Regions from separate parts of the Kitasatospora sp. CB02891 genome, predicted to be linked through region 1. Evidence: riboswitches for the same ligand, from Rfam matches in the RefSeq annotation. Region 1 holds a riboswitch; the other holds the start of a gene.
The links. A riboswitch is a leader RNA that binds a small molecule or an ion and turns the genes downstream of it on or off. The one in region 1 is predicted to bind cobalamin.
Positions count from the first base shown of each region.

Region 2: another riboswitch for cobalamin. It lies ahead of CG736_RS14880 (prenyltransferase/squalene oxidase repeat-containing protein); the one in region 1 lies ahead of cobN (cobaltochelatase subunit CobN).

Region 1 is NZ_NNBO01000001.1:968,369-973,340, reverse strand. Features, by position in the region: gene cobN (cobaltochelatase subunit CobN) at 1-2,898, opposite strand, end outside; cobalamin riboswitch at 3,068-3,206, opposite strand; gene CG736_RS36820 (hypothetical protein) at 3,400-4,755, shown strand; gene CG736_RS04580 (precorrin-8X methylmutase) at 4,752-4,972, shown strand, end outside.
Region 2 is NZ_NNBO01000005.1:469,486-474,457, forward strand. Features, by position in the region: gene CG736_RS14875 (hypothetical protein) at 1-384, opposite strand, end outside; gene CG736_RS14880 (prenyltransferase/squalene oxidase repeat-containing protein) at 381-3,200, opposite strand; cobalamin riboswitch at 3,301-3,434, opposite strand; cobalamin riboswitch at 3,565-3,713, shown strand; gene CG736_RS14885 (prenyltransferase/squalene oxidase repeat-containing protein) at 3,824-4,972, shown strand, end outside.

The DNA.
Region 1 (4,972 bases):
CACCCGGACGGTGGCCCGGCGTTCGTCACCGTGCTCGGCCAGGTCCGCCTGCACGTGGGCGCGGACGAAGTTCTGCTCCGCGGGCTCCTCCTGGCGGGCCGCCAGCCGCACCGCGTCGTCCAGCAGCGCCACCACGTGCGGGAAGGCGTCCCGGAAGAAGCCGGAGATGCGCAGCGTCACGTCGATCCGGGGCCGGCCCAGCTCGGCGAGCGGGATCGCCTCCAGACCGGTGACCCGGCGCGAGGCGTCGTCCCAGACCGGCCGGACGCCCAGCAGGGCGAACGCCTCGGCGATGTCGTCGCCGGCGGTGCGCATCGCCGAGGTGCCCCACAGCGACAGGCCCACCGACGGCGGGAACTGGCCGTCGTTGTCGGCCCGGTACCGCTCGATCAGGGAGGCGGAAAGCGCTTGCCCGGTCTCCCAGGCGAGCCGGCTCGGCACCGCCTTCGGGTCCACCGAGTAGAAGTTCCGGCCGGTCGGCAGCACGTTGACCAGCCCGCGCAGCGGCGAACCCGACGGCCCGGCCGGCACGAACCCGCCCTGCAGCGCGTGCAGCACCGCGTCCAACTCGTCCGTGGTGGACGCCAGCCGCGGCACCACCTGGGCGGCCGCGAAGGACAGCACCTCGGCGACGGCGGCGGGCAGACCGGCCGCGACCTTCGCCACGGCGGCCGGGTTCCAGTCCTCGGCCTCCATCGCCTCCACCAACGCCCGCGCCTGGGCCTCGGCGGCGTCCGTCGCCCCCAGCGTCAGCGCCGCCTCGTCCAGGCCGAGCGCCTCCCGCAGCCCCGGCAGCGCGCTGACGCCGCCCCAGATCTGCCGCGCCCGCAGGATCGCCAGCACGATGTTGACCCGGTCGGCGCCGCTCGGGGCCTGGCCGAGCACGTGCAGGCCGTCGCGGATCTGCGCGTCCTTCACCTCGCACAGCCAGCCGTCCACGTGCAGCAGGAAGTCGTCGAAGCCGTCGTCCTCCGGCCGCTCGTCCAGACCGAGGTCGTGGTCCAGCCGGGCGGCCTGGATCAGCGTCCAGATCTGCGCCCGGATCGCCGGCAGCTTCGCCGGGTCCATCGCCGCGATGTTCGAGTGCTCGTCCAGCAGCTGCTCCAGGCGCGCGATGTCGCCGTACGAATCGGCGCGGGCCATCGGCGGCACCAGGTGGTCGACCAGCGTGGCGTGCGCCCGGCGCTTGGCCTGGGTGCCCTCGCCCGGGTCGTTCACCAGGAACGGGTAGACCAGCGGGAGATCGCCGAGCGCCGCGTCCGGGCCGCACTCCGCCGAAAGCGCCGCCGTCTTGCCCGGCAGCCACTCCAGGTTGCCGTGCTTGCCCAGGTGCACCACCGCGTGCGCACCGAACCCGCCGTCCTCCTGCGCCGCCGCGATCCAGCGGTACGCCGCCAGGTAGTGGTGGCTCGGCGGCAGGTCCGGGTCGTGGTAGATCGCCACCGGGTTCTCGCCGAACCCGCGCGGCGGCTGGACGAGGACCAGCAGGTTGCCGGAGCGCAGACCCGCCAGCACCAGGTCGCCGTCCGGGTTCTGCGAACGGTCCACGTACAGCTCGCCCGGCGCCGGACCCCAGTGCTCCTCCACCTGCTCGCGCAGCGCGGCCGGGAGCGTGGCGTACCAGCGCCGGTAGTCGGCGGCCGGGATGCGCACTGGGTTGCGGGCCAGCTGCTCCTCCGTCAGCCACGCCTGGTCGTAGCCGCCCGCCTCGATCAGCGCGTGGATCAGCGCGTCGCCGTCGTGCTGGTGCTCGGTCTCGGTGTGCAGACCGGGCAGGCTGTCGCCCAGGTCCATGCCCTCCGCGCGCAGCCGCTCCAGCAGCCGGATCGCCGACGCCGGGGTGTCCAGGCCGACCGCGTTGCCCACCCGGGCATGCTTGGTCGGATAAGCCGACAGGACCAGTGCCAGGCGGCGCTCGGACGCCGGAGTGTGCCGCAGCCGGGCGTGCCGCACCGCGATGCCCGCGACCCGCGACGCACGTTCCGGGTCCGCCGCGTACACCGTGAGCCCGTCCTGGTCGACCTCCTTGAAGGAGAACGGAACGGTGATCAGCCGGCCGTCGAACTCCGGGACGGCGACCTGCGTCGCCGTGTCCAACGGCGACAGCCCGTCGTCGCTGCCCTCCCACTGCGCCCGCGACCAGGTCAGGCACAGCGCTTGCAGGATCGGCCGGTCCAACGCCGCCAACGCGCCCGCGTCCCAGGCCTCTTCGTCACCACCGGCCTGCGCGTCGGCCGGCCGGGTGCCGCCCGCCGCCAGCACCGTCGTCACGATCACGTCGGCCGCGCCCAGCTCCGCCAGCAGCTCCGGCTCCGCACCGCGCAGCGACGCGCAGAAGTACGCCCGGGCCTGCGCGCCCTCCGCCTCGATCGCCCGGCAGAGCGTCTCCACGAACGCCGTGTTGCCGCTCATGTGGTGCGCCCGGTAGTACAGCACCGCGACGGAAGGCCCCTCCGACGAGTGCGCGGTGCGCTCCAGCGGACCCCAGGACGGGGCCGACGCCGGCGGCGCGAAACCGTGACCGGTCAGCAGCACCGTGTCCGACAGGAACGCGCCCAGCTCCGCCAGGTTCGCCGGACCGCCGTGCGCCAAGTACGCGTGCGCCTCCGCGGCGATGCCCGCCGGCACCGTCGACAACTCCATCAACTGGGCGTCCGGCGCCTGCTCGCCCGTCAGCACCACCACCGGACGCGGCCCCGCGAGCAGCGCGTCCAGACCCTCCTGCCAGGCCCGGCGCCCACCCAGCAGCCGCACCACCACCAGCTCGACGCCGTCCAGCAGTTCGGGCAGCCCGGCCGGATCCAGCCGGGCCGGATTGCCCCACCGGAACCGCACCGGACCGTTCGACGCCCGGGCACTCAGCAGGTCCGTGTCGGACGTGGACAGCAGCAGGATCATGCGAAAGCCCTCCCGGGCGTCTCGGACAGCGCGGACAACCCGGTCGTGGGAGCACAGGTGCGATCGAGGACGCGGAAGGGCCCGACGGGGACAGAGCCCACGGGCACCCGCCAGGATGCGGGCATGCGACGGCGCATGGCACGGACCTTCCTCGGGGTCCTCGCCCCGGGCAGTGGAGGACGGCCGGAGTTCCTGGCTCCCACGGCTCACTGAGCCGCGGTCACAGTGGCGGGACCGCACCGGATTCTCACCGGACTTCCTCCGCTGTGCCGTCGCTGGCAGCGGACACCCCGAAAGGCGCCCGGGACGCCTCGAAAGGCACCCGCCAGCATCGTACGGGTTGACGGCGCATCGGGGGAGTGTGACCTGCGACGCGCCCCCGATCCGATCCGCGCCGACCCCGGAACCCCACGCTGAGCTGGGCATTCGCCGGGCCCACGACACCGGAGGTCGACACTCGGGGCAGTGGCGCGACCCGCCGCCATGGGTATGCTCGCCGCCATGCCACCCACACCCGACGCCTTCGCGGCACCCTTCGTCGGGCCCGACCGAGGCCGCGCCGACGCCTGCCCCGGCGCGCTCCGCCTGCACCTCGCCGAGGACGGCCACCTCGCCCGACTCCGGCTGCCCGGCGGTTACTTGACGTACCGTCAGCTGCTGGTGCTGGCCGACGCGGCCGACGCGCTCGGCGACGGCGAGGTCGAGATCACCTCCCGCGGCAACCTCCAACTGCGCGGCCTGCGCGAGCAGTGCGCCGCCGACCTCGCCGAACGGCTGCGCGCCGTCGGCCTGCTGCCCTCCGACACCCACGAACGCGTCCGCAACATCGCGGCCTCGCCCCTGGCCGGCCTGGACGGACGCGGCCGCCCTGACGTCGATCTGCCGCGCTGGGTAAGGGAGTTGGACGCCGCCCTGTGCGCCGCGCCGTGGGCCGCCCGGCTCTCCGGCAAATTCCTGTTCGCCCTGGACGACGGCCGCGGCGACATCGCCGCCCTCGACGCCGATGTGACCTTGATCGCAGTCGGCGACGGGCGCGCCCTGCTGCGCCTCGGCCGCGCCCGCACCGGAACCGTCGTCGACCACCCCGTGCCCGCCGCGCTCGCCGCCGCCCGGCACTTCCTCGACCTGGCCGCCGGACGCGCCTGGCACCTGCGCGAAGTGCAGGCCGAGCTGCCCGACGGAGAGGTGGCGCTGCCGCGCTTCGCCGGCGAGCGGCCGCTGCTGGGCGCGGTCGGTGACGCCGCCTCGGTCGGGCTGCGGTTCGGGCGGGCGAGCAGCGCGCAGTGGCGGCTGCTGGCGGACGCGCTCGGACCGGACGGTGCGGGTGGCGGCGGAGGCGGGAGCGTGCGGCTCACCCCGTGGCGCGGCGTCGTCGTGCCCGGGGCCGGGGCCCAGTGGCTGCCGCGGCTCGCCGACGCGGGCTTCCAGGTGGAGTCCGGCGGCCCCTGGGAAGGCGTCAGCGCCTGCACCGGCCTGCCCGGTTGCGGGAAAGCGCTTGCCGACGTCCGTGCGCAGGCCGCCCGGGCGATCGCCGCCGCCCCCGCCGAAGGCCTGCCCGTGCACTGGTCCGGCTGCGAACGCCGCTGCGGGCACCCCGCCGGACGCTGGGTCGACGTGCTGGCCACCGCCACCGGACACCGCGTCACCGTGGACGGCCGCGTCCGCGAGACGCCGTGGCCGGTGGCGTCCGGGCAGGGGGCGACCGGGAACGGCCCGACCGGGAACGGCCCGACCGGGAATGACACGACCGGGAATGGCCCGACCGGGGACGGCCCGGCCGAGAACGACACGACCGAGAACGACCTCGCCGAGGCAGTCGCCGAGGCGCGCAATGCCGACTGGCGGAGGACCGCATGATCGACTACGAGAAGGACGGCGCGGCCATCTACCGCCAGTCCTTCGCCACCATCCGCGCCGAGGCCGACCTCGCCGCGCTGCCCGCCGACGTGGCCCAGGTCGCGGTGCGGATGATCCACGCCTGCGGCATGACCGACCTGGTCGAGGACCTGTTGTGGTCGCCGAACGTGGTCGCCGACGCCCGGCGCGCCCTGCACGCCGGTGCGCCGATCCTGTG
Region 2 (4,972 bases), on a different contig from region 1:
CCAGTACGACCAGTACGCGGTGGCCGGCGGGGTCAGCATGCACTTCTCCTGGTCGGGCGGCGGGAACTGCTTGCCGCCCTGGTAGCCGCTGTACCCGATCCGGCAGATGAAGCCCGGGCCGTCGTGCTGGGTGCCGGCCGTCTTCCAGCCGCCCTGATTGAGGAGTTGGTAACCGGTGGTGGGCGTGCTGCCGCAGGCGCGCAGCACCGGGCCGCCCCACCGGCCGAAGTCGATCGCCAGCACCACGTTCCGACTGGTCGTGCACTGGTCCATCGGCAGCGCCTCCGCCCGCGCGGGTGACGGGGCCGGCCCGCCGAGCGCCACGGCCAGGACCGTCCCCGCGGCCGCGCCCAGCCGGGCCGGCCGGGCGAACCGCCCGCTCACCGGGAGCCCCCGTCGGCCTTGGCCCGCCGCCGGAAGGCGACCAGCACCGCGCCGCCCCCCACCGTCAACAACAGCCCCGGAACGACGAGTTCGAGCACATCGGTACCGGTGAACGCCAGCCCGGAGGAGGTCGACCCGCCGCCCGTCGAGGTGTCCACCACCGTGCCGCCGGACGTGCTCCGAGAGGGGGAGGGGGACCCGGTCGGTTCCGCGGAGGCGGAGGCGGAGGGCGACGCGGAGGAGGACGGCGACGGGGAGCCGCTGGGCTCGCCGGGAGTGCTGTCGTCCAACTTGTGGCTGAGCGTGCCGAAGGAGCGGCCGGTGACCCCGCCCGCCGCCTGGGCGGAGGCGCGCAGGTCGGAGGTGCGCGGGCCGTCGGCGGCGACGGTGAAACCGCCGTCGGCGTTCTGCTGCCCGGCGAGGAACTCGGTGGCCCGGGCGATCCGGGCCGCATACGCGTCCTGGCGCAGGCTCAGACCCTGGACGGCGAGCGCGGCCGAGTTGACCGAGTTGCCCGCCGAGCCGGGGAAACCGCCGTCCGGCAACTGCCGGGCGGCCAGCCAGCCGAGGGCCCGCTCGACGGCCTGCCTGCTCTCCCGGTCGGGCAGCAGGTCCAGGGCCATCGCCGCGATCGCGGTGGAATCCACGTCCGGGGTACGGGAGTTGGGGATCAGGCTGGGCCAGGAGCCGTCCGCGTTCTGCAGCCCGCGCAGGTAGGCGACGGCCGGCCCGGCCTGCTCGGCGTGCCCCGCCCGGACCTGGGCCATCACGCCGAGGGCCTGCGAGAACACCGACTGCGCCCACTGGTAGTTGCCCGGCCCGTCGCAGCCCGCGTTCACGTCGGCGTGGTCGCAGACCATCCGGTCCAGGGCGGTGATCAGGTCCTGTCCGCCGAAGTGCCGCGGGTCGCGTCCGACGATCTCGGCGAGCAGCGCCTCCTTGGCGACCGAGCCGCCGCCGGCCCACTCGGTGCCGATCGCCGTCCAGTCGTTGACGGACCGTTCGGAGCGGTCCTTGCCCTGCTGGTCGAGGAAGTCGGTGATCCGGCGCAGCGCCGCGTCGTCCGTGCCGGTGGCGGCCAGCGCGTACGCGGTGTCGATGGTCAGGCCGAAGTCGGCGAAGTCGGTGAAGCCCTCGTAGTAGTGGCCGTCGATCAGGCGGGCGCGGTCGGTCAGGTAGGCGCCGGCCCTGGCGAGGTCGGGGGTGCGGGCGGGCTGCGGGGCGTTGACCCGCCGCAGCACGGTGGCCGGGTCGGTGCCGGTGAGGGCGAGGATCGCCTGCTCGGTGGCGGGCGCCTCCGAGTCCGGGGTCCACTCGTCGGGGCCGAGGCCGCCGTCGGCGTTCTGCCGTGCGGCCAGCCAGGCGGTGGCCCGGTCGGCCTCGGCGGTGCGCCCGGCAGCGTGCAGGGCCTGAGCCGCGACGGCGGTGGACAGGGTCTCGGGGGAAGCGCCCGCGTACGGCACGAACGCGCCGTCGGCCCCCTGCTGGGCGGTCAGCCAGGCCACCCCGCGGTCGGCCACCGGCTGGTGGCCGCCCGCCAGTCGCAGCGCGATCACGGTCTCGGCGGTGGACAGCGGGTCGGACTCGCAGTACTGGCCGGGGCGGATCAGCGTGCCGGCGAAGCCGCCGTCGGCGCACTGCACCCCGGCGAACCGGTCCAGCACGGCGGGCGCCGGGACGACCCCGGCGCGGGCCAGCGCGATCACGCCCATCGCCTGCGTCCACGGGTTGGCCGCGCCCTGGAAGTCCCCGGCGGCGCTGCACTTCCCGCCCTGCCCGGCGGCGTCGCAGACGTGGTCGGTGAGCGCCGCGACCAGGTCGCGGCCGCCGAACGAGCGCGGGTCGCCCCCGGTGGCCTCGGCGACCAGCGCCAGCAGCGCGGCGGCCCGGGCGTCGGGCGCGGCGCCGGCCGACGCGCCGTTCGGGAACAGGAACGCGTCGGCGTGTGCGGCCAGGAACGCGGCGACCTTGCGCAGCGCCGCGTCCTGGGTGCCGGAGCCGGCCAGCGAGAGCGCGGTCAGCGCGGTCCGCGGGAAGTCCGGGCCCTCGAACGCCCAGTTCTCCATGTGGTCGCCGTCCGTCAGCTGCGCCGCCAGCCAGGCCGCGGCGGCAGCCGGATCGGCGGTGCGGCCGGGCGGGGCGCCGGTGCCCGAACTCCCGCCGGGCGACGGGCTCGGGCTGCCGGAGGGGCCGCCGCTCGCACTGGGCGACGGGGACGGGGACGGGCTGGCGGCGTTCTTCGCCCGCACCTCGTCCGGGGTGAACTTCGGCCCGCCGGTGGTCCCGCCGAGGTCGGTCGCGCCGTACACCCAGGCCTCGACCTCGCCGGCCTTCGGCTTCTGGCCGTCGGCGCCGAAGCGGCTGTACGTCCAGGCGGTGGCGCCGGGTTCGGCGATCCAGTACGACCAGTAGGCGCTGCCCTGCGGGGTAGTGGTGCAGGGTTCGGTGGCGGCGGTCGGGTACTGGGTGCCGGTGGCGAACGCACCGGTGCCGATCCGGCAGATGAAGCCGGGGCCGTCGTGCACGGTGCCCGCGGTGGTGAACCCGGCGTTGTGCAGCAGGTTCATGCCGGTGGTCGGGTGGGCGTCGCAGCCGCGGACCAGGCCGCCGCCCCAGGGGGAGAAGTCGACCGCGACGATCGCGCCGGTGGTGGCGGTGCACTGCTCGACCGGGTCGGCGGCCGCCGTGCCCGGGTGTCCGAGCAGCAGGGTGCCGGTGGTGGCGGCCGCGACGAGCGTCGCGAGCAGGGCGGCGGCCGGGCGGCGGCCACGGGTTCTGGACGGGTGCGTGCTGGTGCTGCTGTGGTTGACCCTCACCGGTGACTCCCTGATCGGGTCGTGGCGGGGTGTGACAAGGCAGCGGACGGCGGACTGGCCCCCGTACCGACTGCGTCGTAGTCCGCGACGACGCATGTGGTGCTGACGAACCCCCGGTGGCAGGCATTCCGGCTCCCCCGCCGCACGGGCAGGGCTACGGTTGCGGGTCAGCGCCGGATTCGGACCGGCTTCCCCTGACCTCCGAGGTGGAAAACCCGTTCATCAGACCACGTGAGCTGAGGGGGCGTCAACGCGCCCGGCAGCCAGTCGAAGTGCGCCCGGAGCGCTCGGAGTGGTGCGCAACTACCGCTTGATCGGCGGAGGTTGACCGGTAGGACCGACGGCTCGCCGGAGTCGTGTCGGGTACGTCACCCTGTCGGCCGGCCTGCTGCGTGGGGTACCGTCCGCGGTGGCCGAGCAGGGGAACCCGGTGGGAGTCCGGGACTGACGCGCAACGGTGAGGGGCCTTCACACGCCCGAGTCCGAATGCCTGCCGGCCGTGCACCACGAGCGAAAGCCACCCACGCGATCCGGGCGGCGGCCGCCCCGGACTCCGGCCGGACGCCAGCGCGTTCCGCCGGTGCGACGGGGACGCGTCGGCGCCCCGACCCAAGGAGTCCGTTGTGACCCGTCGTTCCACCACCGCCCTGGCCGCCGTCGCCCTCGCCGCGGGCGCGCTGCTGGGCACCGCAGTCCCCGCGCAGGCCGCCACCCCCGCACAGATCGCCACTTCGAAGACCAACGGCGTCGCCTACCTGAAGACCCTCCAGGCCGCCGACGGCAGCTACGTCACCTCCGGCGGGCTGTCCAACGAGTGGGCGTTCAGCGCGCTCGCCGCCGCCGGGACCGCCGCCGTGGACGTGCTGCCCGGCGCCGACCCCGCCAAGAACGCCCGCACCGTCTACCGCGGCCAACTCGCCGCCGCCACCTGGCCCGGCGCGTCCCCGGTCGTCACCGACTACGAGCGGGCCATCCTCAACTCCTACGCCGCGGGCATCGACCCGGCCCGGGTCGGCGCAGGCCGCAACCTGATCGCCGACCTCGCCGCGTACTGGCAGAGCGCCGAACCCGGCTACTGGGGGCCGTCCGGCAACTTCAACGGCACCGTCTTCGGTCTGCTCGCGCTCGGCAACGCCCGTACCCAGAGCGGGAGCCAGCGTGTCCCGCAGACACTGCTGGACGCCTCGGCCGCCGCCGTCCGCGCCAACCAGCACACCGACGGCGGCTGGAACTACAGCAAGGCCGCCGGCGACCCGACCGCGCTCGCCCAGGCCTCGGACATCGACATGACCGGCGCCGCGATGGCCTCGCTGTGCGCCGCCGGCGTGCCCAGCACCGACAGCGCGATCACCTCCGCCGCGAGCTTCCTGGCCGCCAACCTGAACGCCAACGGCTCGTTCGCCGCCATGTGGGGCCCCAACACAGACTCCAACGGCTGGGCGGTCTCCGGGCTGAACGCCTGCGGCATCAACCCGCAGGGCGCCGCCTTCACCAGCGGCAGCGGCAAGACCCCCGTCGACTACCTGATCGCCCAGCAGTTCAACCCCGGCGGCGGCTTCAAGTACCAGTCCACCGACACCACGCCGTCCGCGTACGCCTCGGTCGACGGCCTGCGCGCGGTGGCCGGCGGCGGCTTCACCGCCACCCCGCCCACCCCCGTCACCTCCGGCGCCCCCACCTGGGTCGCCACCACGGCATTCACCTCCGGCACCGCCGCCCGGATCGCCCTCACCGTCGACAACGGCACCGGAAACCTCAAGGTCTGCGCCGTC